One region of the Streptomyces sp. NPDC127595 genome, then DNA from elsewhere that is predicted to be linked to it. Evidence: riboswitches for the same ligand, from Rfam matches in the RefSeq annotation. Region 1 holds a riboswitch; each other region holds the start of a gene.
The links. Region 1 has a riboswitch for cyclic di-AMP ahead of ACFVKT_RS26640 (M23 family metallopeptidase). Riboswitches for the same ligand answer to the same signal wherever they lie in the genome.
Positions count from the first base shown of each region.

Region 2: it holds a riboswitch for cyclic di-AMP, as region 1 does, so the genes downstream of both, ACFVKT_RS29150 (NlpC/P60 family protein) here and ACFVKT_RS26640 (M23 family metallopeptidase) in region 1, are expected to answer to the same signal.
Region 3: it holds a riboswitch for cyclic di-AMP, as region 1 does, so the genes downstream of both, ACFVKT_RS01800 (peptidoglycan DD-metalloendopeptidase family protein) here and ACFVKT_RS26640 (M23 family metallopeptidase) in region 1, are expected to answer to the same signal.
Region 4: it holds a riboswitch for cyclic di-AMP, as region 1 does, so the genes downstream of both, ACFVKT_RS14145 (M23 family metallopeptidase) here and ACFVKT_RS26640 (M23 family metallopeptidase) in region 1, are expected to answer to the same signal.

Region 1 covers NZ_JBHXWK010000008.1:406,977-414,065, forward strand. Annotated here, with positions in the region: gene ACFVKT_RS26620 (GNAT family N-acetyltransferase) at 1-262, opposite strand, end outside; gene ACFVKT_RS26625 (HPr family phosphocarrier protein) at 494-775, shown strand; gene ACFVKT_RS26630 (hypothetical protein) at 804-1,028, shown strand; gene ACFVKT_RS26635 (GntR family transcriptional regulator) at 1,068-1,763, opposite strand; gene ACFVKT_RS26640 (M23 family metallopeptidase) at 1,962-2,714, opposite strand; cyclic di-AMP (ydaO/yuaA leader) riboswitch at 2,727-2,887, opposite strand; gene ACFVKT_RS26645 (M16 family metallopeptidase) at 3,091-4,479, opposite strand; gene ACFVKT_RS26650 (M16 family metallopeptidase) at 4,476-5,831, opposite strand; gene ACFVKT_RS26655 (DNA topoisomerase (ATP-hydrolyzing) subunit A) at 6,163-7,089, shown strand, end outside.
Region 2 covers NZ_JBHXWK010000010.1:148,266-155,354, reverse strand. Annotated here, with positions in the region: gene ACFVKT_RS29160 (hypothetical protein) at 1-248, shown strand, start outside; gene ACFVKT_RS29155 (tellurite resistance/C4-dicarboxylate transporter family protein) at 474-1,460, opposite strand; gene ACFVKT_RS29150 (NlpC/P60 family protein) at 1,603-2,760, opposite strand; cyclic di-AMP (ydaO/yuaA leader) riboswitch at 2,768-2,939, opposite strand; gene pcrA (DNA helicase PcrA) at 3,420-5,915, shown strand; gene ACFVKT_RS29140 (peptidoglycan DD-metalloendopeptidase family protein) at 6,023-7,089, opposite strand, start outside.
Region 3 covers NZ_JBHXWK010000001.1:406,454-413,542, reverse strand. Annotated here, with positions in the region: gene ACFVKT_RS01815 (Glu/Leu/Phe/Val dehydrogenase dimerization domain-containing protein) at 1-78, shown strand, start outside; partial or broken gene ACFVKT_RS01810 (TetR/AcrR family transcriptional regulator) at 162-770, shown strand; gene ACFVKT_RS01805 (SGNH/GDSL hydrolase family protein) at 939-1,724, opposite strand; gene ACFVKT_RS01800 (peptidoglycan DD-metalloendopeptidase family protein) at 2,009-2,995, opposite strand; cyclic di-AMP (ydaO/yuaA leader) riboswitch at 3,000-3,175, opposite strand; gene ACFVKT_RS01795 (tyrosine-protein phosphatase) at 3,718-4,515, shown strand; gene ACFVKT_RS01790 (DUF6126 family protein) at 4,571-4,687, opposite strand; gene ACFVKT_RS01785 (helix-turn-helix domain-containing protein) at 4,720-5,364, opposite strand; gene ACFVKT_RS01780 (aspartate aminotransferase family protein) at 5,474-6,943, opposite strand; gene dxs (1-deoxy-D-xylulose-5-phosphate synthase) at 6,940-7,089, opposite strand, start outside.
Region 4 covers NZ_JBHXWK010000003.1:679,265-686,353, forward strand. Annotated here, with positions in the region: gene ACFVKT_RS14130 (alginate lyase family protein) at 450-1,661, shown strand; tRNA gene ACFVKT_RS14135 (tRNA-Met) at 1,724-1,797, shown strand; gene ACFVKT_RS14140 (PP2C family protein-serine/threonine phosphatase) at 2,038-3,171, shown strand; cyclic di-AMP (ydaO/yuaA leader) riboswitch at 3,417-3,574, shown strand; gene ACFVKT_RS14145 (M23 family metallopeptidase) at 3,586-4,617, shown strand; gene ACFVKT_RS14150 (aldo/keto reductase) at 4,755-5,702, shown strand; gene ACFVKT_RS14155 (PrsW family intramembrane metalloprotease) at 5,718-7,055, opposite strand.

The DNA.
Region 1 (7,089 bases):
CGCCGCCCACCGTGGCCGCGAGTCCCACCCGGTCCACGAAGTCGTGGTGGGTGAAGCGGCGGACGTCCTTCGCGGACAGACGCGGATACGGCGCGAAGAAGCGGTAGTACTTCGACTCGTCGGAGACCTGCTCGTAGAAGCTGACCAGGCGGTCGGCGTCGTCGACGGTGATGGGTCTGATGCGTGCGGTTCCGCCGTCGCGCAGCACCACGTCCGCCTCCCAGTGGGAGGGGTACTCGTGCCGGTCCGACGAGGTCTGCATGCGCCCCAGAGTACGGCTCGCGTACGACAACGGCGCGAGGCAGTCTTGGGGGAACCGAAGCCGGATCCAGGCCGGGATCCGGCGCCGGGCCGGGGACGGGAGCAAGGGTTTTGTCACCCTCTGACCCGCTCCCGGCACGCTTCACCATATGGGACACTGGTCTAGACAACGTGGTCTAGACAACCTGAGACATCTGCTAGACAACCTGAGACATCTGAAGGGCTGCATCACATGGCTGAGCGCCGCGTCAACGTCGGCTGGGCCGAGGGTCTCCACGCCCGCCCCGCCTCCATCTTCGTCCGGGCCGTCACGGCCTCCGGAGTCCCCGTGACGATCGCCAAGGCGGACGGGAACCCGGCCAACGCGGCCTCCATGCTCGCGGTCCTCGGCCTGGGTGCCCAGGGCGGCGAGGAGATCGTCCTCGCCTCCGACGCCGAGGGTGCGGACGCCGCACTCGACCGGCTGGCCAAGCTGGTCTCCGAGGGGCTCGAGGAGCTTCCCGAGACCGTCTGAGGGTGAGCGGTGGTGCCTCATCGCTTCGATGGCGGTGACCATTGCTTCGATGACGATGGCGGTGACCGTCGCCTCGATGACGGTGACCGTCGTCTCGACGACGGCGGCCATCGCCTCGATGACGGCGGCCATCGCCTCGGTGGCGGCACCTTCGCTTCGAAGGCGCTTTTCATCGCTCCAAAACACCGGCAAGGGCCCGCCCGAATTATCGGGTGGGCCCTTCGCATTTCCCTTGTGCGGGCAGCATAAATAATCTCCCGCGAATTACTCCTCTTTGTATACGGCGCTCATGTTAATGCCGCAGGCCCGTCATGTTTACGGGATGTTGCGAAGTCCTCACACGGTCCGGGCGGTCGGCTCCGCCGGGAAAGCGGAGGCGGTGTGCGGCCGTCGCGCGTTCGGTGTGCAGGGCTGTGATCGCCCGCGCCCGCTCGCTGTCGCCGCGCGCGACGGCGTCCACGATCCCGCCGTGCTCCGCCCAGGACTCCGCCGGGTTGGCCGGCGCCTCTACCGCGTACATCCAGGCGATCTTGTGCCGGAGCTGCGACAGCGTGGAGGTCAGCGCGGGGCTGCCGGAGGCCTGCGCGAGGGTCTCGTGGAACCAGCCGCCCAGCGAGCGCAGGTCCTCGCTGTTGCCCCTCCTGGCCCGCTCCTGACCCAGCCTGACCAGGCCTCGGAGCACCTTGAGGTGCGCCTCGGTGCGGCGCTGCGCGGCCCGCGCGGCGCCCAGCGGCTCCAGGAGCATGCGCATCTCCAGGAGGTCCGCGGCCTCCTGTTCGGTCGGCTCCGCGACGCACGCGCCCGCGTGCCGCCGGGTGACCACGAAGCCCTCGGCCTCCAGGGTGCGCAGGGCCTCGCGGACGGGGACGCGCGAGACGCCGTAGCGGCGCGCCAGCAGTTCCTCGGTGAGCCGGCTGCCACGCTCGTAGACACCCGCGACGATGTCGTCGCGGATCGCTGTGCATACCGAGTGCGCAGGAACACGCATACCGGACCTCCGCTTTAATCCCCGTGAAACGCCGTCGATTGGCGCTTGTTCAGTGACTCTATTGCAGAGACTCGGAATTTCCGACGGGGGACCGGAATCCATGGATATTTTTTGGACAGTAGGTCGTTCGAAACGGTTCGAAACGACAGGGCCCCGACTCTGTCGAGCCGGGACCCTGTGAAGTACGTACGCGAGTGATCAGACGTTCACGCCGTGCGAGCGGAGATATGCGACGGGATCGATGTCCGAGCCGTACTCGGCGGTCGTGCGGGCCTCGAAGTGGAGGTGCGGTCCGGTGGTGTTGCCGGTGGCCCCCGAGAGACCTATCTGCTGACCTGGGGTGACCGTCTGGCCCACGGAGACTCCGATGGACGACAGGTGGCCGTACATCGTGTAGGTCCCGTCGTTCATCCTGAGGACGATCTGGTTGCCGTACGCACCGCCCCAGCCGGCCGTGACGACCGTGCCCGAGCCGACCGCGTGGACGGAGGTCCCGGACGCGGCGTGGAAGTCGACGCCGGTGTGACTGCCGGACGACCAGAGGCTGCCGCCGGCCTGGTAGCCGGTGGAGATGTACGAGCCGGTGATCGGCGCGACGAAGGTGTTGAGGCGCTTGCGCTCGGCCTCGCGGGCGGCGCGCTCCTTGGCCTCGCGCTCCTCCTTGGCCTTCTTTTCGGCGGCCGCTTCGGCCTTCTTCTGCGCGGCGGCCGCGTCGGCGGCCTGCTGCTGGGCGGCGGCCTGCGCGTCGATCTGGTCGGCGATCGAGTCACCGATCTCGACGGCCTGGGTGAGGCCGGTCTGCTCGACGGAGTTGTCCGCGGCGAGCGCCGGGGCGGCCAGGGTGCCGAGGACACCGGTCGTGGTGAGCGCCGCGACGCCGAGGGCGTTCGTGGTCGTGCGCTTCACGCGGCCCGGGCGACGATGCTTGCCTGTGCCACAGGTGAACGCCATGGAGGAGCTGATCCTTTCCTTCCTTCTCGCCTACCGGGTTAGCTGACGGGTTCGGAGCAGGAAGGTCTCCTACGGACCACCTCCGGGGAGGGCGTCCGATTCACCCCAGGGACTACGTGTGGGTCCCCGGCTCCCCTGGCTCACGCCGTACGGGGACTAAGCGATGGCTGTCCGGTGCCGCGGGCGCGGCGCACTGCCTGACGAACAGCCGGACCGACGCTAAACGGGACATCTTTCAATCGACAAACGGATCACGCCTTTTGTAGCGCATGCCACAGGGCAGACAGGCAACCTCTCTATCAATACGGACAAATGGGGGCCCAGGAGACTCCGTGGTCTCCTGGGCCCCCAGGGGAGCTGCTGTCCTACTCCGTCCCTACTCCGCCGGAACGACGCTCACTTCACCGATTCCGAGAGCCTTGACGGGCTCCTCGATCTGCGCGGCGTCGCCCACCAGGACGGTCACCAGCCGGTCCACGGGGAAGGCGCTCACGGCGGCTGCGGTGGCTTCCACCGTGCCGGTCGCGGCGAGTTGCCGGTACAGCGTCGCCTGGTAGTCGTCCGGCAGGTGCTGCTCGACCTGGTCGGCCAGCGTGCCCGCGACGGCCGCCGCCGTCTCGAACTTGAGGGGCGCCACGCCCACCAGGTTCTGTACGGCGACATCGCGCTCGGCGTCCGTCAGGCCCTCCGCGGCGAGGGTCCGCAGCACCTTCCAGAGGTCGTCGAGCGCCGGGCCGGTGTTCGGGGTGTCCACCGAGCCGCTGATGGCGAGCATCGAGATGCCGGTGCCGTCCGGGGCTGAGCGCAATACCTGGCCGAACGCCCGCACACCGTAGGTGTAACCCTTTTCCTCGCGCAGGACGCGGTCCAGGCGCGAGGTGAGGGTGCCGCCGAGGCAGTACGTACCGAGCACCTGGGCGGGCCACACTCGGTCGTGCCGGTCGGCGCCGACCCGGCCGATGAGCAGCTGCGTCTGCACGGCGCCGGGGCGGTCCACGATGACGACCCGGCCGCTGTCGTCGGCGGTCACCGGCGGCACGGGCAGCGGCTCGGCGGACGAGCCGGTCCAGGCGCCGAGCGTGTCGGCGAGCAGCGCGTCGAGGTCGACTCCGGTGAGGTCGCCGACGATCACCGCGGTGGCCGTGGCGGGGCGTACGTGCTTTTCGTAGAAGGCGCGTACGGCCGCCGCGTCGATCGCCGTGACCGTCTCCTCGGTGCCCTGGCGCGGGCGCGACATGCGCGATGTGGCCGGGAACAGCTCCTTGGAGAGCTCTTTCGCCGCACGACGGGACGGGTTGGCGGTCTCGTGCGGGATCTCGTCCAGACGGTTGCGCACCAGCCGCTCGACCTCGCTGTCCGCGAACGCCGGTGCCCTCAGGGCGTCGGCGAGCAGATCAAGGGCCTTGGGGAGGCGCGACACGGGGACTTCGAGCGACAGGCGTACGCCGGGGTGGTCGGCGTACGCGTCGAGCGTGGCACCGCAGCGCTCCAGCTCGGCGGCGAACTCCTCGGCGGAGAGCTTGTCGGTGCCCTCGGAGAAGGCCCGCGCCATGATCGTGGCGATACCGTCGAGGCCCGTGGGCTCGGCGTCCAGGGGTGCTGCGAGCAGCACCTCCACGGCGACGACCTGCTGGCCGGGGCGGTGGCTGCGCAGCACGGTCAGGCCGTTGCCGAGGATGCCCCGGTCGGGTGCGGGAAAGGCCCACGGCCTGGCCTCGCCGGCCTGCGGCTGGGGGTGGAACTCCATGGTGGCGAGCTCGGTCACTTCGCCGCCTCCTCGTCGGTGTCTTCAGCGGCTTCAGCGTTTTCGGCGTCTTCGGCGGCGATCGGTTCGTAGACGAGCACCGCGCGGTTGTCGGGGCGCAGGCGGGACTTGGCGACCTCCTGGACCTCCTCGGCGGTGATGTCGAGGACGCGCTGTACGGCGGTCAGGGCGAGCTGCGGGTCGCCGAACAGGACGGCGTACCGGCACAGTTCGTCGGCGCGGCCTGCGACCGTGCCGAGCCGGTCCAGCCACTCGCGCTCCAACTGGGCCTGGGCGCGCTCCATTTCCTCGTCCGTGGGGCCCTCCTCGGCGAACCGGGCGAGCTCCTCGTCCACGGCTGCCTCGATGACGGGGATCTCCACATCGCCGGAGGTCTTCACGTCGAGCCATCCCAGGGAGGGCGCTCCGGCGAGCCGCAGCAGGCCGAACCCGGCCGCGACGGCGGTGCGGTCGCGGCGTACGAGCCGGTTGTAGAGCCGGGACGACTCGCCGCCGCCGAGGACGGTGAGCGCCAGGTCGGCCGCGTCACTCGCGCGCGTGCCGTCCTCCGGGAGCCGGTAGGCGGCCATCAGCGCGCGTGAGGGGACCTCCTCCTCGAGGACCTCGCGCAGCTCCTCGCCGATGGTGTCGGGCAGCGCGCCGTCACGCGGCGCGGGCTTGCCGTCGTGCCCGGCGATCGAGCCGAAGTACTTCTCGATCCAGGCGAGGGTCTGCTCGGGGTCGATGTCCCCGACGACCGACAGCACCGCGTTGTTGGGCGCGTAGTAGGTGCGGAAGAACGCGCGGGCGTCCTCCAGGGTGGCCGCGTCCAGGTCGGCCATCGACCCGATCGGCGTGTGGTGGTACGGGTGGCCCTCGGGATACGCGAGCGCGGTCAGCCTCTCGAACGCGGTCCCGTAGGGGACGTTGTCGTAACGCTGGCGCCGCTCGTTCTTGACGACGTCCCGCTGGTTCTCCATGGACTCCTCGTCGAGCGCGGCGAGCAGCGAGCCCATGCGGTCGGCCTCCAGCCAGAGGGCGAGCTCCAGCTGGTGGGTGGGCATGGTCTCGAAATAATTGGTGCGCTCGAAGCTGGTGGTTCCGTTCAGCGAACCACCGGCTCCCTGGACCAGTTCGAAGTGGCCGTTGCCCTTCACCTGGCCCGAGCCCTGGAACATCAGGTGCTCGAAGAGGTGGGCGAGGCCCGTACGCCCCTTGACCTCGTGGCGTGAGCCGACGTCGTACCAGAGGCACACCGCGGCGACCGGGGTCAGGTGGTCCTCGGAGAGCACCACGCGCAGGCCGTTGGCCAGGCGGTGCTCGGTCGCTGACAGCCCGCCGGAGCCTGCCTCAGCTGTGGCCGTGTGACCCATGGGCATGTACGTCCCTTCGATCGCGGAAAACTACGGATTTCCTGTCGGTCCTGCCACTGTATGCAAGCGCGCGGACAGCTGGCGAAGTTCCCGCACCTCGTACGCCGAGAGCGAGAATCGGCGTACGGATCTCGTATGAGGAGAGGGGCGGACGCGTACCGTCCTGGTACGCCCGGAGCCCGGCTCGGGTGCAGCACCGGCCCCTCTGAGCGCCCCGCAAAGACCCTCAACAGACGGGTCGTGGTCCGCGTTGTCAGTGGGGCGGTCCACAATGGTGCGCGTCAGAACCCGTTCATGCCCCGGCAGAGACTGTGAAGGAGCCGCAGCAGCGATGGCCCGCCGCAGCACGAAGACCCCGCCACCGCCCGACGACTTCGAGGAGCGCATCCTCGACATCGACGTCGTCGACGAGATGCAGGGCTCCTTCCTCGAGTACGCGTACTCGGTCATCTATTCCCGAGCCCTGCCGGACGCCCGCGACGGCCTCAAGCCGGTGCACCGTCGCATCGTCTACCAGATGAACGAGATGGGCCTTCGCCCCGACCGCGGCTATGTGAAGTGCGCCCGCGTCGTCGGCGAAGTCATGGGTAAGCTCCACCCGCACGGCGACGCGTCGATCTACGACGCGCTGGTGCGCCTGGCGCAGCCCTTCTCCATGCGCCTGCCGCTGGTCGACGGCCACGGCAACTTCGGTTCGCTCGGCAACGACGACCCACCGGCCGCCATGCGTTACACCGAGTGCCGGATGGCCGACGCCACGTCACTCATGACCGAGTCCATCGAAGAGGACACGGTCGACTTCTCGCCGAACTACGACGGCCAGGAGCAGGAGCCGGGCGTCCTCCCGGCGGCGTACCCGAACCTCCTGGTCAACGGCGCGTCGGGGATCGCCGTCGGCATGGCCACGAACATGCCGCCGCACAACCTCGGCGAGGTCATCGCGGCCGCCCGCCACCTGATCCGGCACCCGGGCGCCGACCTGGACACGCTGATGAAGTACGTCCCGGGCCCCGACCTGCCCACCGGCGGCCGGATCGTCGGCCTCACCGGCATCAGGGACGCGTACGAGAACGGCCGCGGCACCTTCAAGATCCGCGCCACGGTGTCGGTGGAGGACGTGACAGCCCGGCGCAAGGGCCTCGTCGTCACCGAACTGCCCTTCACCGTCGGCCCGGAGAAGGTGATCGCCAAGATCAAGGACCTGGTCGGCGCGAAGAAGCTGCAGGGCATCGCCGATGTGAAGGACCTCACGGACCGC
Region 2 (7,089 bases), on a different contig from region 1:
GTTTCGTCCCCGCGATGCTGCACGGCGCGCTGACCATGCTGGTCACGGGTGTCGTGCTGGTCGGCCTCAACCAGGCGGACGATCAGCCGGTCAACAACATCAAGATCGGCGTGAAGCTGGCACTGCTGATCGTGATCCTGGGGCTCGTCTACGTGAAGCGCGACGACGAGAAGGTGGAGAAGGGGCTCTTCGGGCTCGTCGGGCTGCTGACCACGGCGAACATCTTCATCGCGGTGTTGTGGACGTGAGGGGCCGGTTCGTCGCGGTGCTGTGGACCTGAAGGCTGCTCCGGTTCGTCGCGGTGCTGTGGGCCTGAAGATTGCTCCGGTTCGTCGCGGTGCTGTGGACCTGAAGGCTGCTCCGGTTCGTCGCGGTGCTGTGGACCTGAAGGCTGCTCCGGTTCGTCGCGGTGCTGTGGGCCTGAAGATTGCTCCGGTTCGTCGCGGTGCTGTGGACCTGAAGGCTGCTCCGGTTCACTGCGGTGGCGTGGACCTGAGGCCTCCGGCTCGGCGCGGTGTCGTGGACCTGACGGCTCCTGCCGCCACCGTCAGCCAGGCGGCCACCGCGATCCACAGCAGCACCTCTCCCAGCCCGTCGAGCCACGAGACATCGAGGGCGCTCGAGACCGCCAGGGCCGCCACCGCCGTCATCCCCAGCGGGAACACGGTCGCCCAGCGCCGCACGTCGTAGCGCAGGCGCGGCCGGGCCAGTTCCGCGCCGGCCAGGACGCAGTACCAGGCGAGGGCCAGGACGAGCAGGGCGGTGGTGACGGCGCGCAGGACGCCGTTGTCGTCGTCGTTCCACAGATACGCGTCGACGTTGTGGGCCGCGACGAGCGTGGCCCCCGCCAGCGCCGAGAGGGCCAGCGCACCGCCCGCGATCCAGTGGTCCCCGGCGCCCGTCACCACCTCCCTGATGTCGAAGTGCGTGAACGCCACCCCGTAGAGCACGATCCCGAGCCAGAACAGCACCAGCGCGGCATGCGCGAGCCAGTCCGCGCCCACGGCAGCGGCGAGCGTGGCGCCCAGCACCGAGAGCCCCTGTGTGGCCACGCACACGAGGAACACCCCGCCCGGCATACGACGACTCCAGTGCCGTACGACGGAGAAGAGCAGCACCGGCCACAGCACGGCCGACAGCGCCAGCAGCGCCTCGGCGACCTCCTGCCAGCCCAGCGCGGACACCCGCGTGCCGAGGACCGTCGTCGCCGCGACGGCGGTGAGCCCGGGGAGCGTGCTCGCCTCCGTCGCCCAGCGCGGCCGGTCCCGTACCAGCCGTACGGCGAAGTCCGCGGCGAGCGCGAGCCATGCGACGGACGCCAGGGCCAGTGCGGCACGGGACAGCGTCTCGTAGCCGGTCAGCTGCAAGCCGACCGAGATGATGCCGGTCGCCAGGACGGCGGCACCGGCGGCGGGCGGCCGCTCGGCCCACCAGGCGCGGAGCTGGGAGAGGGCTGGCATGGGCCCGATGCTAAGGATCTTCGGGCGGGTTGCCCGCGGGGCACGCGCGTGGGGGGATGAAAACGCAGGGCACGCACGCGTGGAGCACGAAAACGTGCTCCACGCGTGCGTGCCCCGCGGAAGATGTCGTGCGGGCGATGCGTTACGCGGGCCGCACCACGCTGTGGATGGCCGACTCGCCGTCGTAGAAGATCGACTCCTCGCGGACGTACGCGCCCGGTTTCGGGGCGTGGATCATCATGCCGTTGCCTATGTAGAGGCCCACGTGGCTGACGTCGCCGTAGAAGAAGACCAGGTCACCGGGCTGGGCGTCGGCGAGGGAGACGGTCGTGCCGGCGGTCACCTGGTCGTAGGTGACGCGCGGGAGGGTGACTCCGGCGGCCTTCCAGGCGGCCTGGGTGAGGCCCGAGCAGTCGTACGAGCCGGGGCCCGTGGCGCCCCAGACGTACGGCTTGCCGACCTGGGCGCGGGCGAACGTGAGGGCCTTGGCCGCCTTCGTCGCGTACGCGGCGTCGGTGGTGGTGGTGGTGGCCGACCCGGAGATGCCGGTCGTCGCGCTCGACGACGACTCCTGGGCCGCCTGCGCCGCGGCGTCGGCGGCTGCCTGCTGCTGCGCCAGCTCCGCCGCCTTGCGCTCGGCCGCCTTGCGCTGCTCCTCCTCGATCGCGGCGAGCCGCGCCTTCTCCTCGACGGTGAGCTGCGAGAGCAACTCGCGCGCCTTGGCGAGCTTCTGCTGCACGTCGGTCTTGGACGCCTGAAGGGCGTTCTGCGACGTGGTCAGCGTCTCCAGGCTCTGGGACGCCTCCGTGCGCTTCTCGGTGGCAGCGGCCTGCTCAGTGACGTAGTCATCGACAGCCGCCTTCTGGCGGGTGGTCAGACGGCTCATCAGCTGGGTCTGGTCGAAGTAGTCCTGCGGATTGTCGGCCAGCAGGAGCGAGGCGGTGTCGGGTGCCGCGGCCCCGGTGCGGTACTGCGCCGCGGCGTACGAACCCAGCTCCTCACGCGCGGTGTTGAGCTTCTCCGCGCGCTGGGCGACGTCGTCGAGGAGGGTGTCGACCTTCTTGCGCTGCTTGGTGGTCTTCTCCTTGGCCGCGTTGTACTTGTCGGTGGCCGACTCAGCCTGCCGGTAGAGGGCGTCGACCTTCTTCTCGACCTCTTCGAGGCTCGGCTTGGGCTCTTCAGAGGGCGCGGCGTTCGCCGTCTGGGAGAGCAGGGCCACCGAAGTGAGGGCCGCCGTGGCTAGAGCGGGGGCCGTACCCGCCACGCGCGATCCCGAGAACCATTTGCGTTGCGACGCCAAGGGAGGCGACTCCTTCCATCATCCGCCTACCGGGTTAGCTGTCGGGTTCGGGCGGGTGGTTCGGAAGGGTTGCCCTACGGTCCATGCCCGACAAGGCAGTTGGACCGATTCACCCCAAGTTCGGTGGGTCCCCGGTTCCGGCTGCCACGAGGGCGCACCGAATTCGGCGGAGGCCACCGCGGCCCGGCGACGTTCGCCGGTGGGGGTCGGGCGGCCTGGTCAGCACGCTAGCCAACTCGTGCGGCTTCTGTGAAGGTTGATGTTCGAAATGCCCGATACGTTTTCGTGACCTTAGTCATGAGGTTCGTCGCCCGTCGTCAATTCGGATGGGTATCGGGTGAGTTGTGCGGAGGGGTGGTTTCCTCGGTCTCTTTCGGGCGGTCGCGGTGGGGGGCTGTTCCCGGTCGGGCGTCGCGGCGAACTCGTGCAGCGGGATCTTGTACGGCGGACAGGTGCCAGTCCTTTGTCGCGCTGGTCGCAGGCTGTGTCGGTGTGGTTCCGTAGGGTCGTCGGGTCCGGGAAGCCCCTCCGGTGCTGAGCGCCGTCTCGAGTTCCGGCTGGGCACCGTCACGAGTTCCGGCTGAACGCCGTCACGAGTTCCGGTCGAGTTTTCGGGGTGGCGGCGGGGTGTCAGTGGGGCCGCCTAGACTCGGAGAGCGATGAGCAGCCTCTTTGATGACAGCTTCCTGGCGGACCTCAAGCCCTCGGGGGCGCATGAGGAAGAGCCCCCGCCCCCGCCCGAGGACGGGGCGGCCGAGCAGCTTCCGGACGACTTGTTCGGCGGCCGCTTCGACGTGCCGCCGAGCCGGGACGCGTACTACCGCGACGGCGCCCCGCGCCCCGTCGTGGACGCGGCCGCGCTCCTGGACGGGCTGAACGAGAACCAGCGGGCGGCCGTGGTGCACTCCGGCTCGCCCCTGCTCATCGTGGCCGGCGCGGGTTCCGGCAAGACCCGCGTGCTCACGCACCGGATCGCGTATCTGCTGGGCGAGCGCAATGTCCACCCCGGGCAGATCCTCGCGATCACCTTCACCAACAAGGCCGCGGGCGAGATGAAGGAGCGCGTCGAGCACCTCGTCGGCCCGCGCGCCAACGCCATGTGGGTGATGACCTTCCACAGCGCGTGCGTCCGGATCCTGCGCCGCGAGAGCAAGCGGCTCGGCTTCACCTCGTCGTTCTCGATCTACGACGCCGCCGACAGCAAGCGGCTCATGGCCCTGGTCTGCCGTGACCTGGACCTCGACCCCAAGCGCTTCCCGCCGAAGTCCTTCAGCGCCAAGATCTCCAACCTGAAGAACGAGCTGATCGACGAGGAGGACTTCGCCGCCCAGGCCACCGACGGCTTCGAGAAGACCCTCGCCCAGGCCTACGCGATGTACCAGTCGCGGCTGCGCGAGGCCAATGCGCTCGACTTCGACGACCTGATCATGACGACGGTCAACCTGCTCCGCGCCTTCCCCGACGTCGCCGAGCACTACCACCGCCGCTTCCGGCACGTCCTCGTCGACGAGTACCAGGACACCAACCACGCGCAGTACGCCCTGGTGCGCGAACTCGTCGGCACCTCCGAGCACCCCGTGGACGTCCCGCCCAGCGAGCACGACCTGCCGCCCGCCGAGCTGTGCGTCGTGGGCGACGCCGACCAGTCGATCTACGCCTTCCGCGGCGCCACCATCCGCAACATCCTCCAGTTCGAGGAGGACTACCCGAACGCGGTGACGATCCTCCTGGAGCAGAACTACCGCTCCACCCAGACGATCCTCAGCGCGGCCAACGCGGTCATCGAGCGCAACGAATCCCGCCGCCCCAAGAACCTGTGGACGAACGCGGGCGCGGGTTCGAACATCACCGGCTACGTCGCCGACACCGAGCACGACGAGGCCCAGTTCGTCGCCGACGAGATAGACCGTCTCACCGACGCGGGCGACGCCAAGGCGGGCGATGTCGCGGTCTTCTACCGTACGAACGCCCAGTCCCGTGTCTTCGAAGAGGTCTTCATCCGCGTAGGCCTGCCTTACAAGGTCGTCGGCGGCGTCCGCTTCTACGAGCGCAAGGAGGTCCGGGACGTCCTCGCGTATCTGCGGGTGCTGTCCAACCCGGAGGACTCCGTTCCGATGCGCCGGATTCTCAACGTTCCCAAGCGCGGCATCGGCGACCGCGCCGAGGCGATGATCGACGCCCTCTCACAGCGCGAGAAGATCAGCTTCCCGCAGGCACTGCGGCGGGTCGACGAGGCGTACGGCATGGCGGCCCGCTCCACGAACGCGGTCAAGCGGTTCAACACGCTGATGGAGGACCTGCGGACGATCGTCGAGTCGGGCGCGGGTCCGGCCACCGTCCTTGAAGCCGTACTCGAACGCACCGGCTACCTCGCGGAGTTGCAGGCCTCCACCGACCCGCAGGACGAGACCCGGATCGAGAACCTCCAGGAACTCGCCGCCGTCGCCCTGGAGTTCGAGCAGGAGACCGGCGAGGGCGAGACCCCGGCCGGGCTCTCCGCCTTCCTGGAGCGGGTCGCGCTCGTCGCCGACTCCGACCAGATCCCCGACGAGGAGGACGGCAACGGCGTCATCACCCTCATGACCCTGCACACCGCCAAGGGCCTTGAGTTCCCCGTGGTGTTCCTGACGGGCATGGAGGACGGCGTCTTCCCGCACATGCGCGCGCTGGGCCAGGTCAAGGAGCTGGAGGAGGAGCGGCGCCTCGCGTACGTCGGTATCACGCGCGCGCGGGAGCGGCTGTATCTGACGCGGTCGTCCCTGCGCAGTGCGTGGGGGCAGCCCTCGTACAACCCGCCGTCCCGCTTCCTGGAGGAGATCCCGGACGCCCACCTGGAGTGGAAGCGCACGGGTGCGATGGGTCCCGCCTCGACGAGCCCCGTGTCGGGCGTCGCCGCCTCACTGTCGTCGTCGCTGTCGGCCTCCCGCTCGCGTTCCGCCGCCTCGGGTGCCTCCGGGTTCGCGACGCGACGCGGTATCGCGGAGAAGCCGGTGGTGTCCCTGGCGGTCGGCGACCGGGTCACACACGACCAGTTCGGCCTGGGCACGGTCGTCGAGGTGAAGGGCACGGGCGCGAACGCCGAGGCGACGGTCGACTTCGGAGAACCGAAGCCGAAGCGATTGCTGCTGCGGTACGCGCCGGTGGAGAAGCTGTAGGTACGTAGGCGGGGGTGAGGGGCGGGGCCCGGTGGTTACGTCGGGCTCAGGCTAGGAATGGGGCCCGGTGGCTACGTCGGGTCCAGGCTAGGAGTGGGGCCCGGTGGTTACGTCGGGTCCAGGCCGTGGCTGCGCAGCCATGACAGCGGGTCGATCGCCGAGCCGCCTGCCGGGCGGACCTCGAAGTGCAGGTGCGGGCCGGTGGAGTTGCCGGAGTTCCCGGAGTTCGCGATCGGGTCGCCGGCCTTCACGGTCGTGCCGGACGCGACCTGGTAGCTGGAGAGGTGGCAGTACCACGTCTCCGTGCCGTCCATCGCGGTCACGATCATCATGTTGCCGTACGCGCTGTTCCACTGCGTCCGGACGGTCCCGTCGGTCGCGGCCATCACCGTCGTGCCGTACGAAACCGGGAAGTCGACGCCGGTGTGGATCGACATCCAGTTGACGCCCGCCTGACCGAAGTAGGCGCTGAGTCCGTGCTGCGCGACCGGCAGCGCGAACTTCGGGCGCAGCCGCTCCTTGGTCGCAGCAGCCTCCGCCGCCTTCTTCCGCTGGCTTTCCTGCTCGGCTTCGAGGTCGATACGTTCCTGCGTGCGGCTCGCCCGGTCGGCGAAGTCGTCGGCGCCCGCGGAGAGACTCTCGAGCTGGGTGTCCAGCTTGCTGTTCGCGGCGGACGGCTGCACCTCGGTCGCCGCGGAGGCGCTGAGCGTCTTGTCCTTGTTCTCGTCCCCGTCGACGCTGACCACCGAGGCGGCGGCGATCCCCGCGACCCCCATCACACAGGCCGAGGGAACGGCCACGGTCAGCAGCGCGGAACGCTTCGCGGGGCTGCGCCGACGGGAGCGGGCGGCGGACCGCGACACGGGTCGCGGGGCCGGGATCACTTCTTCCATGTCGTCGAGCAGCAGCGGTGTCTCGGGTTCGTCGCCGGTGTCGCCACTGTCGGCCTGACTCTCGAACTCGTCCTCCGCGGCGGCGGGTTGCTCGTACTGGACCTGCTCGAAGGTCGCGGTCGCCTGCTGGTCGAGGGGTTCGGGCTCGGGCTGGTGCTGATGGTCGTAGGACTCGGGCTGCGGCTGTTCGTGTTCGTATGCGTCGTGGCCACCGGCGCTGTTCCACTGCGTGGCGTCGTACGCGCCCGTGTCCTGGGTGGGTGCGCTCCACTGCTGGGTCT
Region 3 (7,089 bases), on a different contig from region 1:
ACACCGCGGGCCGCCGCGCACGCCATCGTCGCGGATCGACTGCCGGTGATCGCCGAGCGGTTCGGCTGGTACGTATGACCACGGCTGGCCACCCGCATCCCCGGCCCGACCTGGGAGACCCGGCACCGACACGCCCTCCGGCGAGGGATTAGGGTTGCCGCGTGGCGAGAGTGCGGTTGAACGTGGCGGAACGGCGCGAGGAGTTGCTGCGCGCCGCAGTCGAGCAGATCGAGGCGCGGGGTGTGGCCGCGGTACGGATCGCCGACGTGGCCTCGGCGCTCGGAGTGAGCAACGCGCTGGTGCTGTACCACTTCTCGACCAAGGAGAAGCTGCTCGCCGAGGCGTTCACGTACGCCGCCGAGGGCGACCTCGCCCATCTGCGCAAGCTGCTCGGCCGTCGCACCTCGGCGCTGCGCCGGCTGCGGACCGCGGTGCGCTGGTACGCGCCGACCGGGCAGGCAAAGGGGTGGCGGCTGTGGATCGAGGGCTGGGCGGCCGCCCTGCGCGAGCCCGCGCTCCGGGAGGTCACCTGCTATCTCGACAAGCAGTGGAAGGCCGCGATCATCGAGGTGATCGCGGAGGGCGTGGCGGCGGGTGAGTTCCGCTGCCCGGACCCCACGGGCACGGCCCTTCGGCTGACAGCCCTGCTCGACGGGCTCGCCGTGCAGATGACCGCGTACGAGGGTGCGGTGTCGCGGGCTCAGACCCACGAGTGGGTCGACGAGGCACTCGCGCGCGAACTCGGCCTCGATCGGGAGGCGTTGACGGCGGCGGTGCGCGGTGGGGGGTCCCTCCCCCGCCGCACCCGGGGGCCCCCCCCCGCGGCCCGGCCCGGCGGCGTCTCGCACACCCCCCCCCGACGGCGGGGGGGGGGGGGGGGGGGCCGCACCCCCCCCACCACGCACCACCCCTCGTCCCGTCCGGCGCCACTGCCCGGCTCAGGCCACCGCGTCGATCCATGTCCTGATGTCGTCCGGCGAGAGCGTCCCCTTGGCCGCCACATGATCCCCGGAGGATTCACCGCGCAACCGCCGCCCGATCCACGGGACCAGGTATTCACGCGCCCAGTGGATGTTGTCGCGCCGGACCTCGAGCGTGCCGCGCGGCGGGAGCGGCGGCCACGGCTGGTCCGGGTCGGCCGGCACTTCGAGGCCGAGGAGCTGACCGGCCCGGAGCGCGACGCGGGTATGGCCCTCGGGTGACAGGTGGAGGCGGTCGCCGTCCCAGGCGCGGCGGTCCTGAATCGTCTTCAGGGACCACAGGTCCAGGACGGGGCAGCCGTACCGGTCGGCGATGGCCCGGAGGTGTCCGTTGTACGTGGCGATCTTGCCGCGCATGTGCTTGAGCACGGGCACGCCACGGGTGTCGAAGCCGGTCGTCACCAGGACGGTGCCGACGACAGAGGTGAGGTCGGCGACCGCGCGCTCGAAGCGCTCCGCGACTTCGTCGGGGTCGACGCCGGGCCGGATGATGTCGTTGCCGCCCGCGCAGAAGGAGACCAGGTCCGGCGCGAGCTCCTTCGCCCGCGAGAGCTGGTGCTCGACGATCTGGTCGAGCAGTTTGCCGCGTACGGCGAGATTGGTGTAGGTGAAGTCGCCCTCGGGACGCCGGTCCGCGAGCAGTACCGCGAAGCGGTCCGCCCAACCGACAAAGGCCCCGTCAGGCCCGGGGTCGCCGACGCCCTCGGTGAAGCTGTCCCCCACCGCTACGTACGACCCGATCACTGATCTGTTGCCACTCTTCGAATCGTCTGCCACATCGACCCATGATTCACCTTTGAGTGTGACCTACGCGACCGTATTTTAGGGTTGACGGGTGGTGACATAAGCCACTCATAAAGCCTGGGTCAAGCTCGGAATAAGGGCCCACCAGGGGTAGTTGAACAGCCGCCACACCCGGACGCGGGTGCACGTGAACACGACGTCCTGAGCGCGAAACGCAGAAGGCCGGGCCCCGGGGATCGTGGGGTCCGGCCTTCGGTTCCGAGCTCAGTTCCGAGCGAACGGCGTCAGCCGACGGTGACACCGTGCGCGCGCAGGTACGCGACCGGGTCGACGTCCGAGCCGTAGTCCGGCGTGGTGCGGATCTCGAAGTGCAGGTGCGGTCCGGTGACGTTGCCGGTCGCCCCGGAGAGGCCGATCTGCTGCCCCTCGGTCACGGTCTGGCCGGCCGAGACGGAGAGGGAGGAGAGGTGGGCGTACTGCGAGTACTGGCCGTCGGCGTGCTGGATGACGACCTGGTTGCCGTACGCGCCGCCCCAGCCCGCCGAGACGACGGTGCCCGCGGCGACGGACTTGATGGTGGTGCCGGTCGGGACCACGAAGTCCACGCCCGTGTGGTAGCCGCTGGACCACATGCTGCCGGCGACCTTGTAGCCGGTGCCGATCGTCGCGCCCTCGACCGGCAGCGTGTAGCCGGAACTGCTGCTGGAGGCCGCGGTGTCGTCGGCCTTGGCCGTGGGCTCGGCCGCCGTCTTGGCGGACGACTCGGACGCCTTCGAGGACTTCGCCGACTTGGAGGACTTGGACGCCTCGCCGGACGACTTGGTCGTGCCGCTCGACGCGGCGGCCTTCTTGCCGATCGTCAGCTTCAGGCCCGGGTGGATCAGAGCGGGGTCCTCACCGACGGCCTTGCGGTTGTCCGAGTACAGCTTCTTCCAGCCGCCGCTGACGCTCTGGTCGTCGGCGATCTTCGAGAGGGAGTCACCGGCCCTTACCGCGTAGGTCTTCGTCGCGGACTTCTGGGCCGCGGCAGGAGCGGAAGTGGCGGCCTTTTCCGAAGCTGAGGCCGTGGCGGCCTTTCCCGAAGCCGAGGCCGAAGCCGTGACAGCCTTTTCCGAAGCGGAAGAAGCCGTGGAAGCCGAGGCGGTGGCGGCATGGGCCCCAGTGGCTCCCATGAGCGGCAGCGCGAGCGCGGCGCCACCCGTTCCGGCCACGGCGATCGAGCGCGTGAAACGCTGGGACTTGGGACGGCGGTGCTTACCCTTCGCGGGCATGACGAATTCCTCTCCGGCGCCTGCGAGGTGAGCTGTCGGGTGCGGGCTGGAGATGCCCGGCCGCGCTGCTGCGCGGCTATACCCCTAGCCGTTCCGGAGACCGGAACAGGCGTCTTACCTGTGGGTCCCCCGCTCCTGCCACATACGGGTGAGTGTGCGGATTCCGGGCGGCGGCAGGATTGGGCGTCCGTCCGGATTGAGGGCGAACGTAAGCGAGATGAGACCGCGTCGACAAGCATGTGGGTTTTCTGTGGATGCGCCGCCCTTGATCCACGCCGGAATTACCGTAACCCTCTGTCGACGAAAGGCCTTTCCCGCCTGTCAAATCACCAGGAAATTCCAGCGGGTTGACAAAGAGGCGTCGCAACACATCGTCACGAATATGACGCTGCTCACGCACGTGTGCCCAGGATGCTTCATTCCAGAGCTAGTTGTAATGAATCAGCTAATTCGGACAGAACAGCCAGATGCGACGCAGTCGGATAACTGCCACATCACCGTCCGCCCCCGCCACTGCCATCAGCCCTCCGCAGATACGGACGGATGGGTAAATCCAGACACCTTCGCGCGCTCTGCGGCCCGGAGGTAACGGCCCCGCACCTGCGAAGACAACGCCTGTGGACAACTCATTGCCCCAGGAATCCATGTCGTATCGTCGAGTGCGCAACGTCCGTCGGCGGGCGAAGCCGAGCAGCGCCGACGGCTGACTGGGAGGAGCCCCCGTGACACAGCAGGTCCCGTCGACCGAACCTGAGCTGACGGCTGTGCGCAACTTCCGGGATGTGGGCGGCCTGCCCACCGTGGACGGCCACCGGGTGAAGTACGGGGTGCTGTTCCGCAGCGGACATCTCGCGCACGCCACAGCGGACGACGCCGCTTTCCTCGCCTCCCTCGGCCTGCACACGATCTTCGACTTCCGTAACGCGTCGGACCAGAAGCTAGAGGGTCCGGACGTCGAGCTGCCGGGCGTGCGGAACGTGAATCTGCCGCTGACCGACCCGGCCGACGGCTCTGAGTTCTGGAAGATGGTCCGCGACGGCGATCTTGAGCAGTTGCGCGCGCTCCTCGCGGACGGCAAGGCGGCGAACCGGATGATCAACTCCTACCGCGCCATCATCAAGGAGCGCACCGCCGAGCACTCCCAGGTGCTGCACTCGCTCGCCGAGGACAGCGTGCCCGCGCTGATGCACTGCGCCGCGGGCAAGGACCGCGCCGGAATCTCCATAGCCGTGGCACTCCTCGCCGTCGGCGTCGAGCGCGAGGCGATCGTCGCCGACTACCTGGAGTCGAACGCCAAGCACCGTCGCTACAAGGTCCACCGCAGCAGCTCCTCCGCGTCGGCGTACTCCCCGGAGGTCATGGAGCTGCTCAGCCCGCTGTTCGACGCACGCGCCGAGTACCTGACCGCGGCCTTCGAGACGATCGAGGAAACCTGGGGCAGCGTCGACGCCTACCTGGAGCAGGGACTGGGGATCACCCCGGAGCTGCGGAGCCGGCTGCGCGAGCGGCTCCTCGACTGACACACGCCACCTCGGCCGGCACAGGTCACCCGGTCCCGGCCGTCCCGACGTATGCCTACTGGTTCTGCGCGCCCAGTGTGAACAGCAGGTAGACGAAGGCCGCGAAGAGGTGGCCGACGGCGACGTAGATGATCAGCCGCACCCACAGGGCGCGGGGGAGCTTGTCGTCCATGGAGCGGCGCGGGCCGGATTCCGTGGGCTCGGTCATGGTGTCTCTCCCAAGGTCGGGTGCTCCGTCGCCGGACCTAGGCACAGCGCGGCGGTGGGGCTCTGCAGCAGGGTGTGTACGAAGAGCAGCTCGGCGCCGTCCCGGTCGGCGGCGGCGATGCGGTGCGGGGTGAGCGAGTCGAAGTGCGCGCTGTCCCCCGGGGCGAGCACATGGGCGCTGTCACCGAGACGCAGCCGCAGTCGCCCCCTCAGGACGTGCAGCCACTCCTCACCGGCGTGGACGCGCACGATGTCGCCCTGCGAGCCGTACGGCACGTGCACGCGCAGGGCCTGCATCCCGCGGCCCGAGCCGCCGGCCTGCCAGTAGGTCCAGCCGCCCGCCGCGGTCGGCTCCATGTCGGCGGCGCGCACCACGGCGTCACGCTCGGGGACCGACTCGCCGAGCAGCCCGGAGACCGTCGTACCGTAGATACGCGCGAGTGCGAGCAGCATCGGCAGCGAGGGCTGGCGCTGCCCGGTCTCCAGGCGCGAGAGATGGGCGGGCGAGAGCCCGGCGGCACGGGCCGCGGCCTCCAGGGTCAGGGAGGCACGGCGGCGCAGCGCACGGAGCTGGGGTGCGACGACGTGAAGTTCGTCGGCGTTTCCCTGCGGGGAAGGGTTCATACCCTCGGCGGTGCTCATGCCTCCATTGAGCCCGAACCTTACCTCTGAGGCAAATTTCTTGCCCCAGAGGCAAAACCCTGGGCTTCGGCACCTCCGCAGTCTCAGCGCTCCACCACCGTCCGCTCCTTCAGCGGTTCGCCACCGCCTGTTTCACCAGGGTCTTCCCGAAGTCCCACATCAGCCCGCCCCCGCCATGTGCGTCGTCCATCACGGCCGTGAAGGCATCCACGAAGCGGTCCACGTCCCGTTCGTCGATGACCAGCGGCGGGATCAGCTTGATCACCTCCAGGTGATCACCGGAGACCTGGGTGAGGATGCGGTGCCGTTGCAGCAGCGGCACGACCACCATCTGCGCGAACAGCCCCTTGCGTGCGGCCTGCAGCATCGTCCAACGGCTGCGCAGCTTGAGCGACTTGGGCCGCCCGAACTCGATGCCGATCATCAGCCCCCGGCCGCGTACGTCACTCAGCAGCTCGTACTTGTCCACGAGCGCCGCGAGCCGGGACTTCAACTGCTCCCCCGTGGCACGGGCGTTGGCCACGATCTGCTCGTTCTCCATGACCGAGAGCACGGCAAGGCCCGCCGCCATGGCCTGCGCGTTCGACCCGAAGCTCGCCGAGTGCACGAGGACCCGGTCGATCGACGAGTAGACCTTCTTGAAGATCCAGTCCTTGCCCAGCGTGGCGCCGACCGGCACATAACCGCCCGACAACGCCTTGGCCACACACACCAGGTCCGGCTCCACACCCTCCTCGTGCTGATAGGCGTAGAAGTCCCCGGTCCGCCCCAGGCCCGTCTGCACCTCGTCGACGATGAGCAGCGCCTTGTGCTGGTGCAGCAACTCCTGGGCGGCGCGCAGATATCCGGGCGGCGTCTCGTGCACCCCCTTGCCCTGGATGGGTTCGACGATGAGCGCGGCGACGTCGCCCTTCTTCAACTCCCTTGCCAGGGCGTCGAGATCACCGAGCGGGACGGCCGTGTCGGGGAGCAGCGGCGCGAAGCCGTCGCGGAAACCGTCCTCGCCGTTCACGGACAGCGACCCGGTGGTCAGCCCGTGGAAGGCGTGCGGGCAGTACAGGATCCGCGCTTTCCCGGTCGCGTACCGGGCGAACTTCAGCGCGGTCTCGACAGCCTCCGTACCGCTGTTGCCGAAGAACACCCTGTCCAGGTGCGGGCTGTGCACGAGCAGCCGCTCCGCGAGCAGCCCGGGCAGCGGCTGGCAGTCGAAGCGGGTGAGGTCGGCGAGCGAGGCGTCGAGGACGTCGTGCAGCGCCTTGCGGACCACGGGGTGATGGCGGCCCAGGCCCATCACCCCGAAGCCGGCGAGCATGTCCAGGTAGTCCGCCCCGTCCGCGTCCCAGAAGTGCGCGCCCTCGGCCCGCTCGTACACCTTGTCGAAGCCGATGGTGTGCAGCATGCGCGGGAGCTGGTGGTTCAGGTACTTCGCGTGCAGCTCGTAGCGCTCGGCCCCGCGTTCGGCGAGCAGCGCGCCGAGGTCGAACTCCTGCGCCCCGGATGGGGACTTCAGGGAAGACGACTTCCCGGAGGAGGCGGTCTCCTCAGAAGACGCCTTCCCTGAAGCTGAAGGGCTGGTCATTCCTGTTTCTCCTTGGACAGCTCGTCTTTCTCCTTGGACAGCGCGTCCTTGACTGCCAGACCGGCGCTGATCCGCCCGGCGATCTCGACCGGCGTGAGACCTATGTCGGCCAGCACCTCACCACGCTTGGCATGCGCGAGGAACTG
Region 4 (7,089 bases), on a different contig from region 1:
ACGCCGGACGGGCTGAAACCTCGCCCCCGTGGGTGGGTGGGGGGTCGGGATGGGACCGTCTCGTCCTCGAACGCCGGGCGGGCTGAAACCTTGCCCCCGTGGGTGGGTGGGGGGTTGGGACGGCACCGTCTCGTCCTCGAACGCCGGGCGGGCTGAAACCTTGCCCCCGTGGGTGGGCGGGGGTCGGGACGGGACCGTCTCGTCCTCGAACGCCGGGCGGGCTGAAACCTCGCCCCCGTGGGTGGGTGGGTGGGGGGTCGGGACGGGACCGTCTCGTCCTTAAGCGCCGGACGGGCTGGAACCTCACCCCGCGGGTTGGTGGGGGACGGCGCGGCCTCGTCGTGAAACGCCGAACAGGCTAAAGATCTCCCGCCCGGGCTAAGAGATCCTGCGCTCCCTCCCCCCACCCGTCAGGCTGCTTCTGAGCCGACACGGAGGTAGGAGTGGCGATGGGGTCAGTGGGGCGGCGGGTGACGGCGGTGGTGTTGGTGCCGTTGTTGGTGGGGCTGGTGGCGTCGTGCGGGATGTCGTCGCAGGGGCGGACGGTGCGGGCGCGGGCCAAGGACGCGGCGTTCGAGCACCCCGGAGTGCTCGTGAGCAAGGACCAGCTGACCGCCGTACGCAAGCACGTGGACGCAGGGGAGCAGCCGTGGCTGCGGGCGTTCCTGGACATGCGGGACAGCAAGTACGGGTCGTACAAGTACCAGGCGAAGCCGTACGCCACCGTCGAGTGTCCGCCGGGCACGCGGGCGGGGCACGGCTGCGTCGAGGAGCGTGAGGACGCGATCGCGGCGTACACGCAGGCCTTGCTGTGGAGCATCACGGGCAAGCAGGAGCACGCCGACAAGGCGGTTCAGATCATGGACGCCTGGTCGGCGAAGGTGCGCAGGCACACGGCGGGGAACGCCGGCCTGCAGACCGCGTGGGCCGGGTCCACCTGGGCGCGGGCCGCGGAGATCGTGCGGCACACGGGGGCGAAGTGGCCCGAGACGGGCGTGGCGCGGTTCCAGGGCATGCTGCGGACCGCCTACCTCCCCGAAGTCAGCAGGAAGGTCCCGGACTTCAACGGGAACTGGGATCTCGTCATGACCGATGCCGCGATGGGTATCGCCGTGTTTCTCGATGACCACAAGGCCTTCGACGAGGCCGTCGAGCGGTTCCGGCAGCGCGTGCCCGCGTACTTCTACCTCGCGAAGGACGGGAAGGTGCCGCTGACGCCCGTCGGCAGCACCGTCGACACCCCGCAGAAGCTGACCACGTACTGGTTCGGGCAGCAGCGGTACACGGACGGGGTCTCGCAGGAGACCTGCCGCAACTTCAAGCACGTCGGGTACTCGCTCGCCGCCACCGCGCACATCGCCGAGACCGCCTGGCACCAGGGCGTCGACCTCTACCGCGGCGTCAAGGACCGGCTGAAGGCGGCGCTCGACTTCCACTCCAGGTACCAGATGGGGGAGGCGGCGCCCGCGTGGCTGTGCGGCGGGCGGATCGACCGGAACATGGGGCCCGACCTGGAGGTCGCGCTCAACCACCTGGAGGACCGGCTCGACGTACACGTCCCGGCCGCCCACCGGCTGGCCGAGCAGACGCGGCCGGCCGGCACCGACGATCTCTTCGTGTCCTGGGAGACCCTCACGCACGCCGGGAATCCGGCCGCCTGAGGGGGGTGGCGGCAACGCTGGTGCAGCAGGCCCCGCGAATGGCGTACAGTTGGGTTCAACGACGCGGGGTGGAGCAGCTCGGTAGCTCGCTGGGCTCATAACCCAGAGGTCGCAGGTTCAAATCCTGTCCCCGCTACTGAAGGCCAAGGGCCGGAACTCGGATTCACGAGTTCCGGCCCTTGGTGTTTCCGGGTATGCGCGGGCGTCCCTCGGTCGGCCCACACCGGTCGCCCTCCGGCCCCGCTCCGGGAAATCTGGACGGGTGGGGCAGCAAGCAGGTGAGCAGCGGGCGGGGGATCCGGACGACCCGGACGACCCGCGTGCGTCGTACGACCCGTCGTACGACCGGTCCGGTGGGCGGTTGCCGGGGGACCCCGTGCCCGATCCCGGGCTGGGGGTGGGGGACGTAGCGCTGCCCGGGGCGGCGGGAACGGACGGGCCGAGGACCTCGTACACCCAGAGGTTCGTCCGGGTGCTTCCCGCCCTGCTCATCGTCGCCGGGATTCTCTATGAGTACTTCACGCCGAGGGACTTCACCGGCGCCCCCCTCTTCACCGCCGCCGCGCTGGTGGCGGCGCCCCTCTACTCGCTGCGCGGCACCGTACTGACCGGGGCCATGGCCGCCGTGGGGGCCGTCGCGGTTCAGATGAAGCTCGGAGTGGCGCTGCAGGCCGAGGCGGTCACCGAAGTGGTCACGGTGGCGACGGCCGCCGTCCTGGCCGCCCTCATCAACGTCGTCGTCCGGCGCGGCAACGCCCGGCTCGCCTCCGTCCGTGAGATCGCCGAGGCCGCCCAGCGCGCCGTACTGCCGCAGCCCGAGGAGCGGATCGACGGGCTCGACGTCGCGGCGCGGTACGAGGCGGCGCAGGAGGACGCGTTCATCGGCGGTGACCTGTACGCGGTGCAGGACTCCCCGTACGGCGTACGCCTGGTCGTGGGCGACGTACGCGGCAAGGGCATGGGCGCGGTGGCCGCCGTCGCCGTCGTGATCGGGGCGTTCCGGGAGGCGGCCGAGCAGGAGACGACGCTGGAGGCGGTCGCGGGGCGCCTGGAGCGGGCTCTGGCGCGCGAGGGCACCCGGCGCGAGAGCCTCGACGCCTTCGAGGGGTTCACCACGGCGGTACTGGCGGAGATCCCGCACGGCGAGGAGGTCGTACGGATCGTCAACCGTGGCCATCCCCCGCCGCTGCTCCTGCACGCGGACGGCACGCTCGTCTCGCTCGACGCCGAGGATCCCGCACTGCCCCTGGGAATGGGCGAGTTGGGCATGTGGCCCGACCGCGCGCAGGAGACGGAGTTCCCGCGCGGGGCCATGCTGCTCCTCCACACGGACGGGCTGTCCGAGGCCCGCGACGAACGCGGGCGCTTCTACGATCCCGCGGTGAGCCTCGCCGGACGGACCTTCCCCGGGCCCGAGGCACTGCTGACCACCCTCGCCGAGGAGGTCCGCCGGCACTCCGGCGGCGGCACCACGGACGACATGGCGCTGCTTGCCGTACGACGTCCGTGAACGCCCTCGTTCACGTTGTTACCAGGGGTGATCGAATGGCGTCCCTCCGCATAACATCTGACGCATCGTCAGAAAACCTGTGACCGACAAGTGGTGGTCAACTCGCCCGTTTTACGGCGGTGATGACCTGAAAGTCCTGGCCAGAAGCGTTAATGATCAGTCAGAACGGCTTGGAATCCGGTGCCCGCGTCTATTAACGTTCGATAACGCAGCGCGGTAGTCCCAGCCGTCACAAGAGTCGGCTCCGTGCGCACGCGCCGAATCCCGCAAGGGAACCGGGGAACCACCAACTTGGGGTGAATCGAGCGTCTACCGCGGTGGGAACACCAGCGGTTGACGCGCGTAGGAGACCTTCCTGCTCCGAACCCGTCAGCTAACCCGGTAGGCGAGAAGGAAGGAAAGGAGCACGCCCACGTGGCGTCGAACCCGCCTGCCCAGGCACCCTCGTACCCGCCGAGCCAAACGCACACCTTCGGTTACGGCATGGACGACGAGGGCCCCCGGGAGGAGTGGAATCCCACCGAGGAATCCCTCCGTCCCATCCGCGGCCGGCACCGCGTCTCCAAGCAGCGCGGAGGCGGCGGACTCGCTCGCAGCTCCACCGTTCTGGGCGTCGGTGTCATAGCCGCCGTCGGCGCCGGTGGCATGGCCACCGCGGCGCCCGGCAAGCCGCCGGTGTCGATCTCCGTGCCCGACCTGCCGTCCGTCGGCTCGATCCTCACGGACGACAGCTCCGCCGACGAGGCCAAGGGCTCCACCACCCCGCTCACCAGTGCCGGTCTGACGATCGCCGACACCGAGCAGGGCGCGACCGACGCGGGCGAGGTCCTGCGTTCGCGCATCATGCAGCAGGCCGAGGTCCAGAAGGACCAGGCCGACACCGCGGCCCAGCAGGCCGCCCAGGCCGCCGCCGTGAAGAAGGCCTCCGACGCCGCCGCCGAGGAGCAGAAGGCGGCCGAGGCCAAGGAAGCCGCCGCGAAGAAGAAGGCGGAGGAGGAGGCCGCGGCCAAGGCGGAGGCCGAGCGCCTCGCCGAGCTCGCCAAGAGCTACACGCTGCCGACCTCCTCGTACACGATCACCTCGACCTTCGGTCAGGCCGGCGCACTGTGGTCCTCCGGCTACCACACCGGCCTCGACTTCGCCGCTCCCACGGGCACCCTGATCAAGGCGGTCCACAGCGGCACCGTCACGGAGGCCGGCTGGGCCGGGTCGTACGGCTACCGCACGATCCTCACCCTCGACGACGGCACCGAGCTGTGGTTCTGCCACCAGTCGTCGATCAGCGTCAGCGTGGGGCAGAAGGTCGCCACCGGTGATGTCATCGGGCGCGTGGGCGCGACGGGCAATGTCACCGGGGCGCATCTGCACCTGGAGGTCCACCCGGACGGCGCGGCGACCGGGATCGACCCGATGGCGTGGCTGCAGAGCAAGGGGCTCAACCCCTGACCTGCACGTTTCCTCACGGGTGCGTAGTTCCGTAATCCCCTGATCCCCGGCAGCCCTGACATCATCCCCCCGACGTCAGGGCTGCCGGTCTGATACATGTGGAATACAGTCATTCGCTCGGGACGTTGGATCCTGACATGACGACTACTCTTCGCAAGCTCGGTTCGTCCGGCCTCGAGGTCTTCCCGCTGGCCCTCGGCGGCAACGTGTGGGGCTGGACCGCCGACGAGGCCGAGTCCTTCGCCGTGCTCGACGCGTACGCGGCCGCAGGCGGCAACTTCCTCGACACCGCCGACTCGTACTCGGCGTGGATCGAGGGGCACAAGGGCGGTGAGTCCGAGACCATCATCGGCAAGTGGGTCAAGGCGCGCGGCAACCGCTCCGACATCGTGATCGCCACCAAGGTCAGCCAGCACCCCGAGTACCAGGGGCTGTCCGGCGACAACATCAAGGCTGCGGCGGATGCTTCTCTGCGCCGTCTGGACACCGACTACATCGACCTCTACTTCACGCACTTCGACAAGCCCGAGGTGCCGGTCGAGGAGATCATCGGCGCGCTCGACGAGCTGGTGAAGGCCGGCAAGGTGCTCAACATCGCGGCCTCCAACATCTCACCCGAGCGGCTCCAGGAGTCCCTGGACTTCTCCGACCGAGAGGGCCTCGCCCGCTACGTCGCCCTCCAGCCCGAGTACAACCTGGTCTCGCGCGACACCTACGAGGGCCCGCTGCGCGACATCGCCTCCCGCTCGGGCCTGGCGGCCGTCCCGTACTTCGGCCTCGCGTCCGGCTTCCTCACCGGCAAGTACCGCCCGGGTACGAAGGTCGACTCGCCGCGTGCGGCGGGCGCGGCCAAGCACCTGGAGACCGAGCGGGGCCTGCGCGTCCTTGCCGCCCTCGACGAGGCTGCCCAGGCCCACGACGTGCCGGTCGCCACCGTCGCCCTGGCCTGGCTCGCCGCCCAGCCGACGGTCGCGGCGCCGATCGCCTCCGCACGGAACGTGGAACAGCTTCCGGCGCTGCTGGGAGTGGCGGACCTCGTCCTCACGGACACGGAACTGGGCAGGCTGACGGAGGCGTCGGCGTAACCCCTGCCGTACGTCCTACGAGCGGTACGGGTTGTACGCGGGGTACGGCGTCGCGGTCCCGTAGGGCTGCCAGTAGGGCTCGCTGTGCGCGGACCCGTACGTGGGCCAGGGCGGTGGCGGGACCACCGGAAGCTGAGCCGCCGCCCGGGCCGCGTACGCCAGGGCCGGGCGGGCGGCCTCGCGGCGGCGCCACAGCTCGTGGAGCAACTCCCGCTCCCGTGCGACGAAGTCGGCGCCCGCGCGGCCGTCGCGTGCCCGGTGCCGCAGGAACGCCAGCGAGGTCGCGTACGCCTCGTACTCGGCGACGGAACGGGCGGCGGGCTTGCCGAGGTGGCGGGCGGCGTACTTGCGGGCGATCCGGCGCGCCTGCATCGAGCCGAGCGCGTACGGCTCGGGCGCGGACAGCCAGCCGGCGGCGGCGTACGCGGGCAGTTCCGCACGCACGGTGCGCAGTTCCCGCTGCCGGGTCCAGATGATCAGCCCGGTCAGCAGGGCGAACGCGGGCACCATGAACGTGGCGTACACCGCGAAGAAACCGAACTCCCCGAAGCTCGACGAGCCGTTCCACATGGCGTGCATACCCATGGCGAGCAGGAGCCCGGCCAGAGGCATCAGGACGCGGCGTACGTGGTGGCGTTCGGCGGACAGGGCCGCGATCCCGAAGCCGATGCCGGTCAGGATCGTGAACAGCGGGTGCGCGAAGGGCGACATCACCACGCGGACGAAGAAGGTGGCGGCGGTGACCGACATGAGCCCGCTGTCGCCGTTGAGCTGGTCGGTGCCGAAGGCGGTGCCGAGGTAGAGGATGTTCTCGGTGAAGGCGAAGCCGGTGGCGGTGACCCCGGCTATGACGACCCCGTCGACGATCCCGGTGAAGTCCCGCCTGCGGAAGAGGAAGACCAGCAGTACGGCCGCCGCCTTCGCGGACTCCTCCACGATGGGCGCTATGACGGTCGCGCCGAGGGTGTCGGCGTTGGTCGGGTCGGCGGTGGCCGTCGCTATCCATCTCGTCGCGAAACTGTTGGCGACGATCGCTATGAGCGCGGCCGCGCAGGCGCCCCAGGCGAAGGCGAAGAGCAGGTTCCGCCAGGGGCCCGGGTCGACGCGGTCCAGCCAGCGGAACACGGCGATGAGAAGCGGAACGGGGAGCACGGCGAGGCCGAGGCCGACCAGGAAGCCCTCGGTGCCGGTCTGCTGGCGGACGAGGGCAAGGATCACCAGCCCGGATATCGCGAGCAGGGTGACCAGCACGCCGTAGCGCACCCACCTTCTCCGCCACCAGTGCGCAGGCCGCCGCGGTGCGTCGTCGGCGGCGCCGGTGGGGTGTGTCGGGTAGGGAGGGCTGGTGGCCACGGCATCGACCCTAACGAGGGAGGGGCGCTCCCCG